Regions from separate parts of the Telluria sp. ZB2R32 genome, predicted to be linked through region 1. Evidence: predicted binding sites of a transcription regulator. Region 1 holds the regulator's gene; each other region holds the start of a gene.

Evidence for each region. The regulator FNR, encoded in region 1, switches genes on or off when oxygen is low (the NO sensors DNR and NnrR bind a similar motif). The targets are predictions, from matches to a motif close to TTGATNNNNATCAA.
Region 2: the regulator FNR is predicted to act here: its motif matches at 3,422-3,435, upstream of AC56LG_RS17100 (universal stress protein).
Region 3: the regulator FNR is predicted to act here: its motif matches at 3,698-3,711, upstream of AC56LG_RS02250 (glycine-rich domain-containing protein).

What each region holds. Positions count from the first base shown of each region.
Region 1 is NZ_JCASIG010000006.1:310,369-317,261, forward strand. It holds gene AC56LG_RS18965 (formate dehydrogenase subunit alpha) at 1-413, opposite strand, end outside; gene AC56LG_RS18970 (twin-arginine translocation signal domain-containing protein) at 433-666, opposite strand; gene AC56LG_RS18975 (TorD/DmsD family molecular chaperone) at 686-1,390, opposite strand; gene AC56LG_RS18980 (DUF2474 family protein) at 1,501-1,677, opposite strand; gene cydB (cytochrome d ubiquinol oxidase subunit II) at 1,623-2,630, opposite strand; gene AC56LG_RS18990 (cytochrome ubiquinol oxidase subunit I) at 2,632-4,095, opposite strand; gene fnr (fumarate/nitrate reduction transcriptional regulator Fnr) at 4,248-5,015, shown strand; gene AC56LG_RS19000 (VOC family protein) at 5,057-5,485, opposite strand; gene AC56LG_RS19005 (DUF885 domain-containing protein) at 5,658-6,893, opposite strand, start outside.
Region 2 is NZ_JCASIG010000005.1:440,494-447,386, reverse strand. It holds gene AC56LG_RS17120 (acyl-CoA thioesterase) at 1-418, opposite strand, end outside; gene AC56LG_RS17115 (MaoC/PaaZ C-terminal domain-containing protein) at 509-1,384, opposite strand; gene AC56LG_RS17110 (branched-chain amino acid aminotransferase) at 1,524-2,621, shown strand; gene AC56LG_RS17105 (outer membrane beta-barrel protein) at 2,784-3,383, shown strand; gene AC56LG_RS17100 (universal stress protein) at 3,514-3,951, shown strand; gene lpxO (lipid A hydroxylase LpxO) at 3,990-4,889, opposite strand; gene AC56LG_RS17090 (DUF6139 family protein) at 5,068-5,292, opposite strand; gene AC56LG_RS17085 (hypothetical protein) at 5,416-5,616, opposite strand; gene AC56LG_RS17080 (class I SAM-dependent methyltransferase) at 5,876-6,814, opposite strand.
Region 3 is NZ_JCASIG010000001.1:511,461-518,353, forward strand. It holds gene AC56LG_RS02240 (glutamine--tRNA ligase/YqeY domain fusion protein) at 1-1,632, shown strand, start outside; gene AC56LG_RS02245 (CHASE domain-containing protein) at 1,797-3,629, shown strand; gene AC56LG_RS02250 (glycine-rich domain-containing protein) at 3,891-4,586, shown strand; gene AC56LG_RS02255 (glycine-rich domain-containing protein) at 5,143-5,679, shown strand; gene AC56LG_RS02260 (hypothetical protein) at 5,798-6,058, opposite strand; gene AC56LG_RS02265 (sugar nucleotide-binding protein) at 6,100-6,893, opposite strand, start outside.

The sequences.
Region 1 (6,893 bases):
TTGTCGCCGATCTCGTTGATCGCCTGGTCCCAGGACATGCGCACGTATTTGCCGTTGACCAGCTTCATCGGATAGCGCAGGCGGTGTTCGCCGAAGCCGTGCTCGCGCACCGAGGCGCCCTTGGCGCAGTGCGCGCCCATGTTCAGCGGCGAATCGAAGGCCGCTTCCTGGCGTACCCAGACGCCGTTGCTGACCATCGCATTGACCGAGCAGCCGACCGAGCAGTGGCTGCAGACGGTGCGTTTCAGTTCGACTTTGGCGGGCTCGGCCGCGGGATCGGCAGCCTGCGCCGGTTCGATCACGTTCAAGGGCAACTGGCGCGCCAGCGCACCGGCGCCGGCTGCGACGCCGGCACCCACCAGGAACTTGCGCCGTTTCAGGCCTTTGTCGCTTGAACTTTTTATTAAAGACATGACTGCTCTCCGGGGTCGCTCACCAGTAGGCGGCGGTTTTGTAATAGGTACGAATGTGCTCGGTTTCGTGGTAGCCGCGCTTGACATCCGGCTTCGCTGCCTCGACCGGCGCAATCTCGGGCTTGGCCTCGGCGCCGCCGGCCACCACGGCCAGCGCGCCCAGCGGCGCGGCCTTCAGGAAGCTGCGGCGCGACGGGTCGGGATTCGATGCGGAAGCTGCTGCGGCCGCTTGGTTGTCTTGCTGCTTGTCCATGGGGTCACCCTCGGTTCGGTTAAACATCGGAAGCGTCCTCGACGGCAAACGCTTCGGATTCGATTGCCAGCAGCGCGGCGGCGAACGCCGCGACCAGCCGGTAGAAATTGGCGCCGGCGGCCTTGTCCATGTCGGCCAGGCAGCGCGCATACCAGGGCGCGATGCGCGCTTCGAAAAACGCTTTCTGCACGGCCAGGGGCTGGCGCCGGATCCCGGGACCGCCCGCGATCAGCACGCGCATCGTCTCGCACAGCGCGCCCAGGTGGTCTTCGGACTCGAACACGCCGCGCACGCGGCCGATGCCGAAGCGCGCCAGGTCGGCGCGCAGCTCGGCCAGCGGGGTATCGTTCATGAAGCCCGACAGGTAGAGCGAGCCATATGGATTCAGGGTCGGCGTACCGCTGCTGACGAAAAGCAGGTCGAATTCCTCGGCCACGGCATCGGCCTCCGTCACGCCGGCGGCAATCACCAGGCGCTCCCAGGCGTCGGCCAGCCGGTGGTCCTCGCCGTTCGACTCGATCGGGTCGGCCGCGGCGAGGCCGGCCAGCAAGGCCGTGTCGGGCGGCGCCAGCAGCAGGCGCGCCGCCAGTGCGTACAAATCGCTTCTTGCCTGGTCTTCGGGAGTGAGCGGCAGCGCCACGGCCACCGTGGCGCCGGGGCGGACAACTTCATGCGCCGTGAAAGGAAGGGGACTCGATGGAGGAGTTGTTGATGCTGACTGCATGGACACGTGGTGTGCTCCGTTAATAAATCTTCATCGAAAGTGTATTCTCTCGTCCGCCAAACGCGCGCACGTTTGAACGCGCCTGCATATGTTGGGCGGATACCGACAGGTCAGCGCATGCCGGCAGCATGCATGACGGCGCGGATTATAACTGCAACCAGCCAAAGCGTGAGGACCCCGCCGCACCAGAGGGCGGCCATCCAGAGTAGCTGGCGCAGCATGGGCCTCTTCATTAGTGATACCCCGCGTCCGCTTTGACCTTGCCGCGGAAGACCCAGTACGACCATACCGTGTACATCAGGATGACCGGCAGGATGAAGAGCGTGCCGACCAGCGCGAAGCCCTGGCTGGCCGGCGGAGACGCGGCTTCCCAGATCGTGATGTAAGGCGGAACGATGTGCGGCCAGATGCTGATCGCCATGCCGGTGTAGCCCAGGAAGATCAGCGCCAGCGCGGCAACGAAGGGCCAGCGGTGCGGATTGTTCCTGAGCGAGCCGAGCAGGAGCGCGATCGAGAGCAGCACCAGGATCGGCACCGGCGCCAGGAACACGATGTTGGGGAAGGTGAACCAGCGGTCGGCCACGGCCGGGTCGCGCAGCGGCGTCCAGATGCTGATGATGACGATGCTGGCTAATAGCATGACCGCGAACGGCCGCGCCACCTGCACCATGCGGTTGTGCAGGTCGCCCTCGGTCTTCATGATCAGCCAGGTGCTGCCCAGGAGCGTGTAGGCGATCATGACGCCGACGCCGGCCAGCAGCGGGAACGGCGCGATCCAGTCGAGCGCGCCGCCGGCATAGCTGCGTCCCGACACCGCGATACCGTCGAGGAAAGCGCCGAGCGAGACGCCCTGGAAGAACGAGGCCACCACCGAGCCGCCGATAAAGGCCTTGTCCCACAGGTGGCGCCGGTGATCCTTGGCCTTGAAGCGGAATTCGAAGGCGACGCCGCGAAACACCAGGCCGACCAGCATGAAGATCAGTGGTAAATACAGCCCGGTCAGGATGATCGAATAGGCCACCGGGAAGGCCAGCAGCAACCCCTCCCCGCCCAGCACCAGCCAGGTTTCGTTGCCGTCCCAGACCGGCGCCACGGTATTCATCATGGTGTCGCGGTCGCGCTTCTGCTTGACGAACGGGAACAGCATGCCGATGCCGAGGTCGAAGCCGTCCAGCACCACGTACATGAAGACCGAAAAATAAATGATAACGGCCCAGATGACCGAAGTATCGATGCCCATCTCATGGTCCTTTCGGGTCGAGTGTCATGCCGGCGCCGCCGTGGCCGCTCGTATCGTCGTCGTCATTTCCCACGTCGGCCGCCGACAGCGGCCGCATCGGCGTGCGCCCTTCACCCGGCCCGCCCTCGGTGGCGCGGTGCAGCTCGAAAGCTTGCGGCCCCTTCTTCATCATGCGCAGCACGTACAGCGTGCCGGCGCCGAACACGAAGAAGTAGGAGACGACGAAGAGCGCGAGCGTGAGCGCCAGCGGCCCGGCGCCGTGCGGCGAGACGGCGTCGGCCGTACGCAGCACGCCGTACACCACCCAGGGCTGGCGCCCGACCTCGGTCGTGGTCCAGCCGGCCAGGATGGCGACCAGGCCCGCCGGCCCCATCCACAGGGCGGCATGCAGGAAGGGGCGGTAGGTGAAGATGCGCCCGCGCTTGCGCAGCAGGAAGCCCCAGGCGCCGAGCGCGATCATCAACAGGCCCAGGCCGACCATCAGGCGGAAGCTCCAGAACACGATCAGCGAATTGGGCCGGTCTTCGCGCGCGAATTCCTTCAGGCCGGGGATCTGCCCGGTCCAGGAGTGGGTCAGGATCAGGCTGCCCAGGTGCGGGATACCGACGGCGAAACGGGTTTTTTCCGCCTCCATGTCCGGTATGCCGAACAGCAGCAGCGGGATCGCCTCGCCCGGCTCGTTCTGCCAGTGCCCTTCCATCGCCGCCAGCTTGGCCGGCTGGTGCTCGGCGGTATTGAGGCCGTGAAAATCGCCGATCACGGCCTGGATCGGCGCGACCAGCAGGATCATCCACATCGCCATCGACAGCATCTTGCGCACCGCCGGGTTGTCCGTACGGCGCAACAGCTGCCAGGCGCCGACCGCGCCGACGATCAGCGCCGTGCACAGGTAGGCCGCCGCCACCATGTGCAGCAGCCGGTACGGGAACGAGGGATTGAAGACGATCGCCAGCCAGTCGGCCGGCACCATGCGCCCGCCCTCGATGGCGTAACCCTGCGGCGTCTGCATCCAGCTGTTGGCGGCCAGGATCCAGGTCGCGGAAATCAGCGTGCCGACCGCGACCATGCAGGTAGCCATGAAATGCAGACCGGGGCCGACCCGGGTCCAGCCGAACAGCATCACCCCAAGGAAGCCCGCTTCCAGGAAAAAGGCGGTCAGCACCTCGTAGGCCAGCACCGGTCCCATGATGGAACCGGCGAATTCGGACATGTAGCTCCAGTTGGTGCCGATCTGGTAGGCCATCACGATGCCCGAGACCACGCCCATGCCGAACATGACGGCGAAGATCTTCAGCCAGAAGTGGTACAGGTCGACATACACCTGGCGCTTGGTGCGCAGCCAGGAAAACTCGAGCACGGCCAGGTAACTGGCCAGGCCGATGGTCACCGCCGGGAACAGAATGTGAAACGACATCGTGAACGCGAACTGCACGCGTGCCAGGTCCAGTGCCGATAGGCCAAACATGGGTGCTCCTCATTCGCTGTGGGTGTCCAGAATCTAGCATGGGCCGGGGCGCGCACAATTGGCATTTGCCCCGATCGCGAAAAGATGGGATTGCGCGACAGTCCGGTCTATAATCGCGCGTAACCCACCTTCCCCTCCTTTCCCTTGCAACGATGAGCCAAGGCACCTCCCTCCCCGCCGGCGCGCCGATCAATCTCGGCGTCATCAAGGCCAGCTGCGGCGCCTGCAGCATGCACCAGTTGTGCCTGCCGATGGGGCTCGACGACACCGACATGAACCGCCTCGACCAGATCATCGGCGCGCGCCGCCGCATTGCCCGCGACGAGCGCCTGTACGCGATGGGCGAGGCGTTTCGCAGCCTCTACGCCGTGCGCTACGGTCACTTCAAGACCTACCAGATCAATGCGGCCGGCGAGCAGCAGATCACCGGCTTCCAGATGGCCGGCGAACTGCTCGGCATGGATGCGATCAGCGGCGACCGCCACCATTGCGACGCGGTGGCGCTCGAGGACAGCGAGGTCTGCGAGATCCCGTTCGCGCGCCTGGAAGAACTGTTCGGCCAGGTGCCGACGCTGTTGCGCCATTTCCACCGAATCATGAGCCAGGAAATCACGCGCGAGCAGAACGTGATGTTATTACTGGGCAATATGCGCGCCGAGCAGCGCTTCGCGGTCTTTTTGGTGAACCTGTCGGCGCGCTATGCGGCGCGCGCCTATTCGGCCACCGAGTTCGGGTTGCGCATGTCGCGCGAAGACATCGGCAATTACCTTGGCCTGACCATCGAGAGCGTCAGCCGGCTGTTGTCGCGATTCAAGAAGCAGGGCTGGATCGCGGTCGACAAGCGCGAGGTAAAACTGCTCCAACCTGCCCGGCTGAAAGCGATGGCGGCCGGCACCGAGACCTGCAGCCCGATGAACTGAGACGGTGCGTCCCGGTTCCGGGACGCCTCACGACGTGACGCTCAAAACGTGACGGTCACCGAAGGCGCGCTGCGGGTTGCCTCGCCATGATGGACGGCTTCGATGTTGTTGCCGTCCGGGTCGAGAACGAACGCGCCGTAATAGCCGGGGTGATAGGCGCGCTCGCCCGGCGCGCCGTTGTCGCGGCCGCCGGCCTGCAACGCCGCCTTGTAAAAAGCATCGACGCCGGCGCGGTCGCGCGCCTGGAAGGCCAGGTGATGGCGCCCGGTCAGCCGGCCCTGGGCGGCGTCGCTGGAAGCGCTGGAAACGAACAGTTCGTCGTACCAGAAATAGTCGTCGCCCTGCCCGCCGAGCGGCACTTGCAGGACGGCGAAGACGGCGCTGTAGAACGTGCGCGAGGCAGGCAGGTCGGCGACGACCAGCTGGATGTGGTCGATCAGGCGGCCGCGGTGGAGTTCCTGGGTTTGCATGTGTGCTCCTCGGATGACACCTCGTCGGTCAGGCGATTATGCCACGTATGCCATCGGCGATAACGGTTGCGCACGTAGGGCGGGCATGCCCGCCTTACGGCGTGTGCGACCCCGCGGCAGATATAAGAAAGGTCATGCCCACGCACCTGCGCGTACGGCGGGCATGCCCGCCCTACTGCTTCGCAATCCAGCCGTCGACCAGCTGCCCCAGCACGTCGAGCGGCACCGACCCGGCGCCCAGCACCATGTCGTGGAAGGCCGGCAGCGAGAACTTCGGTCCCAGCGCGGCCTTCGCCTTCTCGCGCAATTCGACGATGCGCAGCATGCCGATCATGTAGGCGGTGGCCTGGCCGGGCCAGACCACGTAGCGGTCGACTTCCTCGACGTTGATGCCGTAGTCGACCGCCTGCTGGCGCGTCCAGCCCTTGGTGTGCAGGCCGGTGTCGACGACGAGGCGGCGCGCGCGGAACAGTTCCGAGCCGAGCGCGCCCAGCAGACCCGGCACGTCGCCCGCATACCAGCCCTGCTCCACCGCCAGGCGTTCGGTGTACAGCGCCCAGCCTTCGCTGTGGGCGCTGCCGCCGCTGAAGATACGCTGGCTGCGGTATTTCGGGATGCCGGCCAGCTCCTGCTGGATCGCCAGCTGGAAGTGGTGGCCCGGCACCGCCTCGTGGTAGGACAGGCTGCGCATGCGGATCATGTCGAACTTCGGTCCGCGCAGCGGGACCCAGAACACGCCGGGACGGCTGCCGTCCGGCGCCGGCAGGCTGTAGTGGGCCGCGGCCGAGGCTTCCGTCAGCGGCGGCTCGCGCAGCACGTCGACCGGCGCGCGCGGCTTCAGGTTGAACAGCGACGCGCTGCGTGCCTGGGCGTCCTTCACCATCTCCTTGTACTGCGCCAGGATCGCCGGCCGCGGATCGGTGTCGCCCTGCGGCTGGAAGGTGGCGTCGAGCGCCTTCATGCGCGTTTCGATATTCCCCTCGGTGAAGCCGAGTGCGCGCAGGTGCTTGTCCATCTCGGCTTCCAGGCGCGCCACTTCGCGCAGGCCGATCGCGTGGATTTCGTCGGCGCTCAGGGTAGTGCTGGTGAAGTTGGCGATGGCGCGCTCGTACGCCTTGAGCCCGCCCGGCAGCCGCGCAATGCCCGCCGTGTCGTTCGTTTGCGGATGCAGTCCGGCCATGAAGCCCTGCACGCGCAGGTAGGCCGGGCGGATTTTTTCGTCGACGATGCGCGTGGCGCGTGCGATCGCTGCCGTGCGTGCTTCGGGCGTGATGTCTTTCAGCTCGGCACTGCGTTTTTCCAGCGAGGCGACCAGCACGTTCTGCGGCACCGCCGGTTTCAGGAAGGTGTCGACCTGGAACTGGGCGCGCTCGAGGATGAAGCGCGGCGGGATCAGCTTGCGCTCGCT
Region 2 (6,893 bases), on a different contig from region 1:
AGCGCCGCTTCTGCTCCTCGGTCTCGGGCACCAGGGTCGGCACCGGCTGCGGCTTGCGGTTGGCGTCCACGGCCACCATCGTGAAGTAGCAGCTGTTGGCGTGGCGCTGGGTGCGCTGCTGGATGTTTTCGATGACGACGCGGATGCCGATTTCCATCGAGCTGGTGCCGGTGTAGTTCACCGAGGCCAGGAAGGTCACCAGTTCGCCGACGTGGATCGGCTGCAGGAACATCACCTGGTCGACCGACAGGGTGACGACGTACGCGCCCGAGTAACGGCTGGCGCACGCGTAGGCCACGCTGTCGAGGAATTTCAGGATGGTGCCGCCGTGGACGTTGCCGGAAAAATTGGCCATGTCGGGGGTCATCAGGACCGTCATCGAGAGTTCGTGGACGGGTCTTCCGTGGTGGTCGTTCATGCTGGTTCCGGGTCGAGGTTGGACAAGGCGGTGCTGCGTTGCACAACAATTGTACGAGGCTTTGCCCGTCTTTACAGGCAAGCCCCTTTTTCAGCCCCGGTCCAGCGTGAACTTACCCGCGGCGGCGGCCACGCCGGCGCAGAACAGGACATAACTGTCCGCTCCTGCGCCCTCCTTCAACACGACGCCCTCGCCCAGCGGCACCGGCGCCGTGAAACGCACCGACAATGCCGTGACCGGCCGCTCCGCCCTGGCCTCGAGCGCGGCGCAGGTCCTGGCCACCGAGTGCATGCCGTGGATGATCGGCGCCGGCAGTCCCATGAGGCGCGCGCTCCAGCGCGTCAGGTGGATCGGGTTCCAGTCGCCGGAGACGCGCGCGTAATCGCGCCCGCTCGACGGCCCCAGCGTCCAGCTCTCGATGACTGCCCCGGCGGCGATAGGCGCGCGCTCGCCCCTGGACTTGCCCGACCGGGCACCGCGCACGGCGAGGTACTTGCTAATGCAGGTGAAGATGCGTTCGCCGTCCGCGCTGCCCACGGTCTCGAGCGCGCAGTAGACGGCGCCGGAAGCGGTCGGCGGCAGGATGTCGATGCGCGTCGCAAGCACAATGGCCGTGTCGGCCGGCGCCGCGGTAGACGCAGATGGGTGGGCGATCAATTCGTTCTCGACGTGGACGATGCCCGCCAGCCGGTAGGGAAAGCTGCTCGACAACAGCGTCGCCATGTGGGCGCGCTGGACCGGCAGGTACCACCAGGTGAGCGGCACCGTGTCCAGTGTAAACCCCAGCGCCGCGCGGTAGCGTGCGACGTGCGCGAGATCCAGCCGCGGCAGCGTGAAGCGCGAGGTCAGCGGCGCGATCGGACCCGCCGGCACGGCGCGCGCCCGCTTGGAAAGGACGCGCAGGATGAAGCCGGCGCCCATGCGCGGCAGCAGCGGCGCCAGGCCGGTATCAGGCGAACGAAGCACTTTTTCTCCCTGAAGTGGGCGCCGGGACGCAATTTCGCTGCGCCCGGACGAAGTTCTCGCAGCGAAAATGCTGTGATTGATCGATAATACCGCCTGACGACGCACTACCGCACTGTCGCGCAAGTTTTACGGAGACTGTATGAACAAAGTTGGTCCATCGACCCTGTCGATCCAGAAAAGCCTGATGCCCCTTCCTACCCCCGAGCGTACCGCGCTGCTCGAGAACCCCGGCTTCGGCCGCGCGTTCAGCGACCACATGGTCACCATCCGCTACACCGAAGGCCGTGGCTGGCACGACGGCAAGGTCGAAGCACGCGGCATGCTGCCGCTCGATCCGTCGACCATGGTGCTGCACTACGCCCAGGAAATCTTCGAAGGCCTGAAGGCTTACCCGCTGCCGGACGGCGGCGCCGCCCTGTTCCGTCCGGAAGCCAACGCACGCCGCTTTCAGAAGTCGGCGCAGCGCCTGGCGATGGCGCCGCTGCCGGAAGAACTGTTCCTGGAAGCCGTGCACGCGATCGTCAGCGAAGACCGCGACTGGATTCCGCAATCCGAAGGCGCCGCGCTCTACCTGCGCCCCTTCATGATCGCCACCGAAGCCGCGCTCGGCGTTCGCCCGGCCAGCGAATACCTGTTCTGCATCTTCGCTTCGCCTGCCGGTAACTACTTCAAGGGCGGCAGCGCCGGCATCACGCTGTGGGTGTCCGAGAACTACATCCGCGCCGCGCCCGGCGGCACCGGCGACGCCAAGTGCGGGGGCAACTACGCCGCCAGCCTGGCCGCGCAAGCCGAGGCCACGCGCGAAGGCTGCGACCAGGTCGTGTTCCTGGACGCCGTCGAGCGCAAATGGGTCGAGGAACTGGGCGGCATGAACATCTTCTTCGTGTTCGAAGACGGTTCGATCCAGACCCCGCCGCTGACCGGCACCATCCTGCCGGGCATCACCCGCGATTCGCTGATCGTGCTGGCGCGCGACGCCGGCATCACCGTGCGCGAAGAGCCGTATTCGATCGACCAGTGGAAAGCGGACGCCGCCAGCGGCCGCCTCACCGAAGCCTTTGCCTGCGGTACGGCGGCCGTGGTCACCCCGATCGGCAAGGTCAAGGGCAGCGGCTTCGAGGCGACCATCGGCACCGGCGAAGCCGGCCCGGTCACCACGCGCCTGAAAACCACGCTGCTCGACATCCAGAACGGCCGCGGTGAAGACAAGCACGGCTGGCTGCAGCGCGTGTTCTAAAGCTTCGTTCCGCCAAGCTGTATTCCGCATTACTGCGGGCGTGGCTTGCTGCGCCCGCAGCGTCGAAGCATATGTTTCAAACAAACAACGCGCCCTTGTTGTTAAGTTGCATATGAGCAATTGCCTCTTTATCATGGCTGACTTACTCCATTGATAACCGACATGAACAACATCGCACTCGCATTTGCTCTTGCCCTGGCGTCGCTGGGCGCCGCCCAGGCCCAGACCTGGGTCCCGGTCCAGGACCTCGCCACCAAACCGCTGCGCTTCGTGGTCGGCGCCGGCCTCACCTACGGCGGCGAAAAGATCATCACGGCGCAGTACGCCGACGGCGACAAGGTCGACATCGACGGCGGCGGCACCGTGGCCCTGCTGGCCGGCGTCGATTACCGCGTCAACCCGCAATTCTCGGTCCAGGGTACGGTCGGCTACCACGTCGACAACGCCGCCGGCAGCAACGGCGACATCCGTTTCGAACGCGTGCCGCTCGAGCTGCTCGGCTACTACCACGTGAACGACAAGGTGCGCGTCGGCGGCGGCCTGCGTTATGTCACCGGCACCGCGCTGCGTACCAGCGGCGTGGCCGACATCGGCGACTACGATTTCAAGGACACGACCAGCCCGGTCGCCGAAATCGAATACCTGTACTCGCCCCGGCTCGGTTTCAAGCTGCGCTACGTGAACGACGAGTTCAAGATGAAGGACTTCAACGAGACCGTCAAGGGCGACCACATCGGCATGCTGGTGAATTTCTACTTTTGAGGCCAGCAGGGATGGCTTCTGAGGCCATCCCGGCACGTTTGAGCCTGATCAACCACGCCCCCGGGTCGGCCGTCAGACTGGTTCCGCATGCGCCTCCCGGCGCTGCAATCCACTTGTCACGGAGGCCACCATGTTCAAACGCATCCTGTTACCGACCGACGGATCCGAACTGTCGTCGCGCGCCGTGCTCGCGGGCGTGAGTTTTGCCAAAGAGATTGGTGCACAAGTCATCGGCGTGACCGCGCTGCCCGACTTCAAGACCTTCACCGCCGACGCCGACATGATCGAAAGCACCGAGGACCAATACCTCGCCGCCAGCGAGGCGCGTGCCGGCAAATACCTGGCCACTGTGTCCGACGCCGCGCGCTCGCTCGGCGTCGAATGCGCAACCGTGCTGGTGCGCTCGGACGATCCGCACGAGGCGATCCTGCGCACCGCGCGCGAACGCGGCTGCGACCTGATCGTCATGGCTTCGCACGGCCGGCGCGGCCTGGGCGGATTGCTGTTGGGGAGCGAAACGCAGAAGGTGCTGCTGCACAGCGCGATTCCGGTTCTGGTGTATCGCTGAACTTTGCTACAGCCGGCGCCTGCCGGCCGCGGTCAGCTTCAGATCCAGTAAACGAACGCGGCCAGGCCGACGATCAGCGCCACCTTGGTCACTTTATAGGCGGTCTTGTTCCAGGCCTTGTAGCGGCGGCGGTACTGGCCCATCACGTGCGAGATGCGGAACAGCTTGCTGACGAGACCGGTCTGGTCGCCGGTTTCGTTGGGCGAACTGGCGGCCGTCATCATGGTGCGGCCGAGCCAGCGGTTGATGGCCGACATCCAGCGGTAACGCATCGGCCGCTCGATGTCGCAAAACAGGATGATGCGGTCGCTGTCGCTGCCGTTGATCGCCCAGTGGATATAGGTTTCGTCGAAGATCACGCCTTCGCCGTCGCGCCAGCTGTGGCGCTGGCCGTCGACTTCGATGAAGCAGCGGTCGTCGTTGGGCGTGGCCAGGCCGAGGTGATAGCGCATCGAGCCGGCGAACGGGTCGCGGTGCGGGTTGAGCTTGGCGCCGGGCGGCAGTTCGGCGAACATCGCCGCCTTGACCGTCGGGATCGCTTGCAGCAGCGCATGGGTTTGCGGGCACAGGCGCTCCGCCGACGGGTGGCTGGCGTCGTACCACTTCAGGTAGAAGCGCTTCCAGCCGGTCTTGAAGAAGGAATTGAAACCGGCATCGTCGTTCTGCTCGGCGGCCTTGATCTTTTTCAGGGCCAGCAGGTGTTCCGCTTCGGCGCGGATGACTTGCCAGTTCGCCTGCAGCGGCGCCAGCTCGGCAAAATCACGGACGGGAATGTAGGGCGTGCTCGGCACCCGCGAGAACAGGTGCATGAAGAAGTTGATCGGTGCCATGAACGACGAATGGTCGAACAATTGCCGCCCGAATGGCAGGCGCACCTTGCCGCGGAAGTGGATATGAAGAACCGCGAGGAAATAAAAACCGACCAACGCCCACTTCATCTTTCCCCCAGCCCGGCCTCTGCAGCCGGTGTCAACTTGAACAGGGCGCAAGAATAGCATATCCACCAGGTACCCGTCGGGGACCCGGTGAAAACGGCATTGCCTGTCGCGTGCATGCCGAAGCTTGCACGCTCACGCCGCGCGCAGCCGCGAATCGGCGGACGCGCGCGGCCGAAGATTAATGGAGCGCCGTGATTGCGTAGCCTTTTTCGGCAAGCTGGCCAGCCAGGTTGTCGATCTCGTAGTCGGGCAACTGATCGGCGTCGTCGTCGATCTCGAAGGCTTTCGCCTCCACTTCCCAATCGGTGTTGGTGGCTTCTTCAGGGATGTTGCGGGTTTCCGGCACGGCCAAGTAGGATAACTTGCCGTCGCTTTCGGCTCTGCGGTAAATGTCCAGGCGCATAATCGTTTCCTTACAGTGAAAAAAGCGCGCTTTCGGATGAAAGCGAACGACTCCACAGTAGGCGATCACGCCGCGCGCGTCTGTTAATTGCCCCACACTCTGCCGGACAGGGCGCCGCATGGCCTAGCGGCCCGGCGACAGGCCCAGCACGCGGGCCGGCAGCATCACGATCGCGCGCAGCAGGCTGAAGACGGCCTCGACGCCGATCCCCAACAGGCGCAGCGGCAGCAAGACCAGCCAGACGAGCGGATACAGCACGAGCGCCAGCAGAGCGAGTGGCCAGCACAGGAACAGGAGTAACAGCCACAGCAGGAAACCGAACATCGTATGCTCCAGTGGAAGGGTTGGAGCGAGTGTACGGCGCGGCTGGCCGGACGGCCGGTGGAATGCGACGAATGGCAGCCTGGGGCGGCCAAATTGCGCCATTGCGCGACGAACAAGTATTCCGTACGGTGGGCATGCCCACCGTTACGTGCGCATGCTTTCACTTGGGGCTGCAATGACCCGCAGTACGGTGCGAGCGGACGGTCGAGACCGCGCATGGGGCAACCGCACGCAAGGCGGCGGGCATGCCCGCCCTACGTCAGGCGAATTCGACGGTGCGCATGGCGACCGGCGCGATGGCCTCAGCCTCGGCCTCATCGAACGCCAGCGCCGCGCGGATCGACGCCTGCAGGCTCGGGATCGAGGCGCCGGCGCGGTACTGGAACGACACCTGGACGACATCGCCCGCGATGACGTCCAGCGCCTTCGCCAGCGGCAGCGTCATGTAGTGGTTCAGCCAGTCGATGGTGGCGCCGCGTTCCTGCACGATCGACAGCACGTTCTTGGTCACGAAGCGCAAGGCGTTCAGGGTGCCGTCCTGCTCGACCGTAAAACTGCCGCGCCAGGCGATCAGGCTGTCGACCGGTTCGGCGAAGTCGAGCACGCTGTACACGGCCGGCTGGGCCAGCTCGACCGTGCCGGGATAGGCGACCGCGGTGTCCTGGAACTGGACGATCGGCGCGTAGTAGCCGTGGAAGGCATAGTCCTGCTGCAGCGGCTGCACCGCCATCACCACCGCTTCCGGCATGAAGACCGGCAGCGGGCCGCCGAAGCGGGCCAGGTAGCGCTCCTTGAAGGCTTCGATGACGGCCACCTGCTTTTCGCGCAGCATGGCGACGTGGATCATTTCGCAGATGACGACGTCGACCGGCTCGGGCGGCAGGTAGTCGAAGGCATCGGCATGGATCACCTCGACCTTGTGGCCGTTCGGGTTCATCGCCAGGAAGCGGCGCGCTTCCTTCACCAGATCCGGATTGAACTCGACGCAATACACTTTGTCGGCCTGCCGGGCCGCGAAATACGAGAGCACGCCGGTGCCGCCGCCAAGCTCCAGCACCTTCATGCCGGGACGCACCGCGTGGGCGATCGCCGCCTGGAAGGCATTCATGCGGTTCTGGTCCATCAGCATGTTGTGGTGATAGTGGACCGGGATGAATTGCCCGAGGTAGCAGCTTTCGATTTCGCGTTCGTTCAGCATGGAGGATCCTTGGTGGGTGGCGCTGTTGCTGCGCCGCAATTAATTCGATGACCAGATTATGGGACCCGGAGCGCACACC
Region 3 (6,893 bases), on a different contig from region 1:
ACCCGTTTCCCGCCGGAGCCGAACGGCTACCTGCACATCGGCCACGCCAAATCGATCTGCCTGAACTTCGGCCTGGCGGGCGATTACGCCGGCCGCTGCCACCTGCGTTTCGACGACACCAATCCCGAAAAGGAAGACCAGGAATACGTCGACACCATCATGGACAGCGTCAAGTGGCTCGGCTTTTCGTGGGAGCAAGGCGGCCAGGAATACCTGCACTACGCCAGCGACTACTTCGACACGCTGTACGCAATCGCCGAATACCTGATCGGGCAGGGCTATGCCTATGTCGACAGCCAGAGCGCCGAAGACATGGCCCGAAACCGCGGCAATTTCGGCACGCCGGGCACCAACTCGCCCTTCCGCAACCGTCCGGTCGAAGAGTCGCTGCAACTGTTCCGCGACATGAAAGCCGGCAAGTACAAGGATGGCGAGCACATCCTGCGCGCCAAGATGAGCGAAGACGCGATGTCCTCGCCCAACATGACCAACCGCGATCCGGCCCTGTACCGCATTCGCCATGCGCACCACCATCGCACCGGCGACGCCTGGTGCATCTACCCGATGTACGATTTCACGCACCCGCTGTCGGATGCGCTCGAATCGATCACCCATTCGATTTGCACGCTCGAATTCCAGGACCACCGCCCGTTCTACGACTGGCTGGTGGCCACCGCGACCGAAGGCGGCTTCTTCACGCCGCCGGTGCCGCGCCAGTACGAGATGTCGCGCCTGAACCTGACGTACGTCGTCATGTCCAAGCGCAAGCTGCGCCAGCTGGTCGACGAAGGCATCGTCTCCGGCTGGGACGACCCGCGCATGCCGACCATCGTCGGCCTGCGCCGGCGCGGTTATACGCCGGAATCGATCCAGCTGTTCAGCGAGCGCATCGGCGTCTCCAAGTCGGATGGCTGGATCGACATGAGCACGCTCGAAGGCGCGCTGCGCGACGACCTCGACCCGAAGGCGCCGCGCGCGATCGCCGTGCTGCGTCCGTTAAAACTGATCGTCGATAATTTCCCTGAAGGCGAAGCGCACCCGTGCACCTCGCCGGTCCACCCGCACCACCCGGAAATGGGCGTGCGCAGCTTCCCGTTTACGCGCGAGCTGTGGATCGAGCAGGAAGACTTCATGGAAGTCCCGACCAAGGGCTACTTCCGCTTTACCCCGCCCGTGGGCGACCAGCCGGGCAGCCGCGTGCGCCTGAAGTACGGCTACGTGGTCGAGTGCACCGGTTTCGACAAGGATGCGGACGGTAAAGTAACCGCCGTGCACGTGAAGTATTTCGAGGATTCGAAATCGGGCACGCCGGGCGCCGACAACTACAAGGTCAAGGGCAACATCACCTGGGTCAGCGCCGCCTCGGCCTTGGAAGCGGAAGTGCGCCTGTACGACCGCCTGTTCCTCGATGCGCATCCGGACGCCGGCGGCAAGGACTTCAAGGCCCTGCTCAATCCGAACGCACTGGAAACCATCACCGCCTACCTCGAACCGGGCATGGCGGCAGCATTGCCGGAGCAGCGCTTCCAGTTCGAGCGCCACGGCTATTTCGTGGCCGACCAGGTCGACTCGAAGCCGGGCAAGCCGGTCTTCAACCGCGTGACGACGCTCAAGGACAGCTGGGCCAAGTAAGCGTTTGTGCCCCCATCCGATCCCGCTCCGGTCTGTCCGCAGCGGGATTTTTTATGTGCGACGCCTTTGCCATGCGCGCAACTGGTAGAAATGACAGGTTTCAGCCCGACCGGTCTGCGCGATTCTGATGCAAATCAAATAAAGGTCTTGGAACTGGATTCGACATGGGGATCACGGCCAAGTGGGTCAAGAAGGTCAACGCGATCAAGCCGGGTTCGTGGGCAGGCGTCCTGCTGTCGCTCGGCGTCGGTGTCGCCCTGCACATGATCACCAGCGAAGCCGTCGAAAACGATGCCCGGACGCGCTTCGGCCATATGGCGCGCAACGTCCAGTCGACCCTGGAGAGCCGCTTCAAGGCCTATGGCGATTTGCTGCGAGGCACCGCCAGCCTGTTCCGCGCGTCGGACGAGGTCACGCGCGAGCAGTTTGGGCGCTACATGGACGCCCTCGACCTGGCCCGCAACTTCCCTGGCGTGGTGTCGATCAATTTCGCCTATTACTTCACTGACGCCGAACGCGACCGGTTCGAAGCGCGCATGTTGCACAACATCGATGGGCGCGGGCGTAACGCCAGGATCAGGCCCGAAGGGCGGCGGCCCGAGTACACGGTGCTGTCGTTTGTCGAACCGGGCACGGCCTGGGTCGGGCGGATCGGCCTCGACATGCAAACGGTGCCGGGCGGCCTGCGGGTATTGACGCAATCGCGCGACACGGGCGAACTGATTACCGGGGGCTCTCCGGTAAAGGCCGGATCGAAGGTGATGGGTCTTGCAATGCGCATGCCGGTGTACCGTGCCGCCATGCCCCTGCAGGACGTGGCCCAGCGCCGCGCCGCTTACTTGGGGACGGTCGGCATCGGTTTCAGTGTCGATCGTCTTGCGCAGGGCGTGCTCGATACCATGCCGAAAAACGCGACGCGGCTTGCGATTACCGGGATGGCCCCGGTCGAAGAAGCAGGCAAGTCGCCGAGTGCTTATCGACGCGTCGTGTATTTCGACAACTTCCCCGACGCCGCTCCCGACGAACAGGCCGAGTTTGCTGCCCTCTTGCCGGTGGGTGCAGACGGAAGCGGGTGGGACATTCGTTTCAGCGTAAAGAAACGCAGCCTGTATTCCAGCATCGACAGGCCCCTCCCCTGGGTCGCGATGCTGGCCGGGACGATCAGCACCGCCCTGCTGTGCGCCCTGTTCCAGACGCTCAGTTCATCGCGCCGGCGCGCCGTCGGCCTGGCCGAGGAAATGACCGGAGAACTGCGTGCCAGCGAAGCGAAACTGCAAAAAACCAACGACAACCTGCGGCGCCTGGCGGCCCATGCTGAAACCATCAAGGAAAGTGAACGCAAACGCATTGCGCGCGAGATCCACGACGACCTCGGCCAGAATCTGCTGGCGCTGCGCATCGAGGTCGATTTGCTGGCCTCGCGCACCAGCATGCGCCATCCGAAGCTGCATGCCCGTGCACGCTGGATGCTCGAGCAAATCGACGTCACCATCAAGAGCGTGCGCCAGATCATCAACGACCTGCGCCCGCACGTGCTCGACCTCGGCCTGACGGCGGCGGTCGACTGGCAGATCACCGAATTCCAGCGGCGCACGGGCGTCGACTGCGAACTGGTGTCGCACAACCACGACCTGCACGTGAGCGACCGCTGCGCCACGACGCTGTTCCGCATCCTGCAGGAATCGCTCACCAACGTGTCGCGCCACGCCCGCGCGACCAAGGTCCGGGTCGAGCTCGCCATCGACCCGGAATCGATCTCGATGACCGTCAGCGACAACGGCATCGGCCTGACCAAGGCGGGTGGGCAAAAACCGGGGTCCTTCGGCCTGGTCGGCATCGAGGAACGGGTCAAGATCCTGGGCGGTAAATGCATCATCACCAGCGGTCCCCATCTCGGCACCACCGTCCATGTTTCCATTCCCGCAGCCAACAACCTCCTCTCGGTCGCCACCATACCGGCCCCTGCGGCCGCAGACCCGGCCTGCAGCCAGCTGTAGGCGCAGAAGATCCCATCTTGTAGTCCTACTACCCGTCACGTCGCAGGCGAATTTGCGACAAATTTTTGTTGACGTCACTCAACTTGCGCAAAATCAACGATTTTCGGACACTTGAGGCAGACAATTCATATCACTGCAACGCGTCAATACCAGGGAAAAAGATCAGCAGGAGGAGGACCCATCATTTGTCAGCACCACGTCGTTGATTGTCGGAACCCAACTATTCAATAACAACTTATCAGCCAACACTAAGGATAAATCATGATCTCGAATAACGACTTTGCCCTCATCGCCGCGCTGGATTTGAACCCGATCAAAACGAAACTCATGCACAAGGAATCGGGCGAGGGCTGGTCCCCGGCCCATGCCAATGCGGTCGAAATCGAGTACCGCCGCTTCCTGTACCTGATGAAAGCGTTCCCCCATGTGGAAACGGCGCCGCTGGTCGATGTCGACACCTTCTGGCACTACCACATTCTCGACACGATGAAATATGCGCGCGATTGCGAGCAGGCCTTTGGCTACTTCGTGCACCATTCCCCCTACCTCGGCCTGGAGGGCGACAACCCGGTGGAAATGCATCAGCAAGCCGGGGAACGCATGCGCGAGCTGTATGAGTCCACCTTCGGCCTGTCGTATGTGCGCCCGCTGCGAACCGACGGCGTACCTGAAGCCGCCGATGTGCAAACGGCATCGAATCCCGCCCTGGGCCGGGCGGCAAACTCGGCCTGGTGCGTCTCCCCTGGCATCGTCAAGGCGGCCGACGTCCAGACGGCCTGGTGCGTCTCGCCGGGCATCGTCAAGGCAGCCGACGTCCGGACCGCCTGGTGCGTCTCCCCCGGCATCGTCAAGGCGGCCGACGTCCAGACCGCCTGGTGCGTTTCCCCGGGCATCGTCAAGGCAGCCGACGTCCAGACCGCCTGGTGCGTCTCCCCAGGCATCCAGCAAGCAGCCTGATACGTCACATCCCCGCCGGCCGGGCGTCGCTGGAGCAGGCGGCCGGTGTCGTCCCCGGTACACCGGCTTCTTCGCCCGGCCCGCATGCGGGCCGCCTCGTACCAGCGTCGTTGACATCCAGGACCGGCAGCTACCCCGTGCCGCCGGCCTGCCCTGCCCTGCGGCCCTGGCCATTCCGGTCTGCGAAGCAATCATCCGTGAGCGGGGTACGTAGCTAGTACCTGGTGAAGCCGCCGATTCGCACACGCGCAGCGATTCATCCTCCGACCTCCCCCCCGGCCTTGCCGTGGCGGCTCTTTTTCGCTCCCAAACTTCGTACGACGCAACTACCAAGTTGAGTAGGCTGCGGCCAGTCCGCATCGCGAATATTCTGATTTTTATCAAACGAATTGAAAGTAATAGCCAGCAGGCCGATTGCCCACATCCTTAAACGGCAAACCGACGCTTTGCAACAAGACAGTCATCAGAAGGAGGACGCCCACTTGCCCAGCATCAATTCGCTCACCGTCACACCACAACCACAATAACGATGCAGTTCCCAAGACAAGGACAAATCATGATCCCGACTGACGACTTCTCCCTCATTGCCAACCTGGACCTGAACCCGATCAAGACCAAGCTGATGCATGTGGAATCCGGCGAAGGCTGGTCACCCGAGCGCGCGCAAGCAATCGAAACCGAATACCGCCGCTTCCTGTACCTGATGAAAGCGTTCCCGAAGGTAGAGATGGCCCCGCTGCAAGACGTCGACACCTTCTGGCACTACCACATCCTCGACACCATGAAGTACGCCCGCGATTGCGAGCAGGTTTTCGGCTACTTCCTGCACCATTACCCCTACCTCGGCATGGAAGGCGACGATGGCGAGGAGATGCAGCAACAGGCGGGCGGTCGCATGCGCGAGTTGTATCAGTCGACGTTCAACGTGCCCTATCCGCAGGCAGCCGACCAGCCTGCCGCATGGTGCACGGGCACCGGCCTTGTCGAGGCAGTTGCTGCGCACACCGCGTGGTGCACGGGTACCGGCATTGGCAAGGCGGGTATTGCGCAAACCGCGTGGTGCACGGGTACGGGAATTGCCAGGTCAGCCTGATATCACACTCGTCCCGCCCGGGCTTTCCGCGGCGGGAATTTTTTTTGGCTCAACTGTCCTGGCCGTCGTTAAGACTGTTGCAAGACATCAGCGCGTGCGCTTGCGAACACCACACCGGTCAGGTTTTCTTGTGACGCGCCCGTAATTGCTGCCGTCCCTGGGTCTGCGTCTTGTTGCGCTTGCTCTCATACAGCGCCGTCGCCTCCTTCTTCGCCTGCTCGACGGTACGCATCGCCTCGTGGTCGTCGTGCGCCACGAAATAATCGTTCGCCTGCGCATCGACGACCAGCTTGATCGCAGCCTCGTCGTCCAGGTCGTAGATCTCGGTCAGCAGGGTCGTCACTTCGTCGAGGAAGGCTTCGTAGGTCAGGGTCGTCATGGGGTGGCTCTTCGTAAAATGCTTTTGGGAGGGGCGCTATTCTACAGCGGCCATTGCGCCAGCGCGTGCTGCACGTCCGGATAGCGCAGGCGCGCGCCCAGCTCGCGGCGCAAGCGCGTGTTGTCGAGGCGGCGCGATTCCGACATGTACGACAGCAGTACCGGCGACACCACCTCGCGCAGCGCGGCGCGCGCCAGGCGCGGCGGGCGCGGCAGCCCGGCGGCGTCGGCGACGGCATCGAAATAGTCGGCCATCTTCAGCCGGGTATCGTCGGCCGCATGATAAACCCGGCCGGGCCGCGCGCGAAACAGCGCCAGCATGACGATGCGCGCCAGGTCGTCGGCCTGGATGTGGTTGGTGTACACGTCGTCTTCCGCGCGCAGCGCCGGCGTGCCTTCGCGCAGGCGCTTCAGGGGCAGGCGCTCGATCGCGTAGATGCCGGGCACGCGCAGGATGGCGACGCTGCCGCCGACGCGCCGCGCCCAGCCGCGCAGCACCCGTTCGGCGTCGACGCGGCGCGCGGCGCGCGCATTCTTCGGCGCCACCGTGCGCGTTTCGTCGATCAGCGCCCCGCCGCAATCGCCGTAGACCCCGCTCGTACTCACATACACGAGGTGTGCCCCCGCGGGTAGAATGGCGGTCACATTGCGGGTACGCACGTCAAGCATGCCTTCGGGCCGCGGCGGCGCCAGGTGCACCACCCAGGGCGCCAGGCCGCGCAGGCGCGCCAGGCTGGCCGGTTGATCCAGGTCGGCCAGGACCGGCACCGCCCCGGCGGCGCGGATGGCCGCGGCATGTTCAGGGTCGCGCGTGACGGCAAACACCCGAAAGCGCG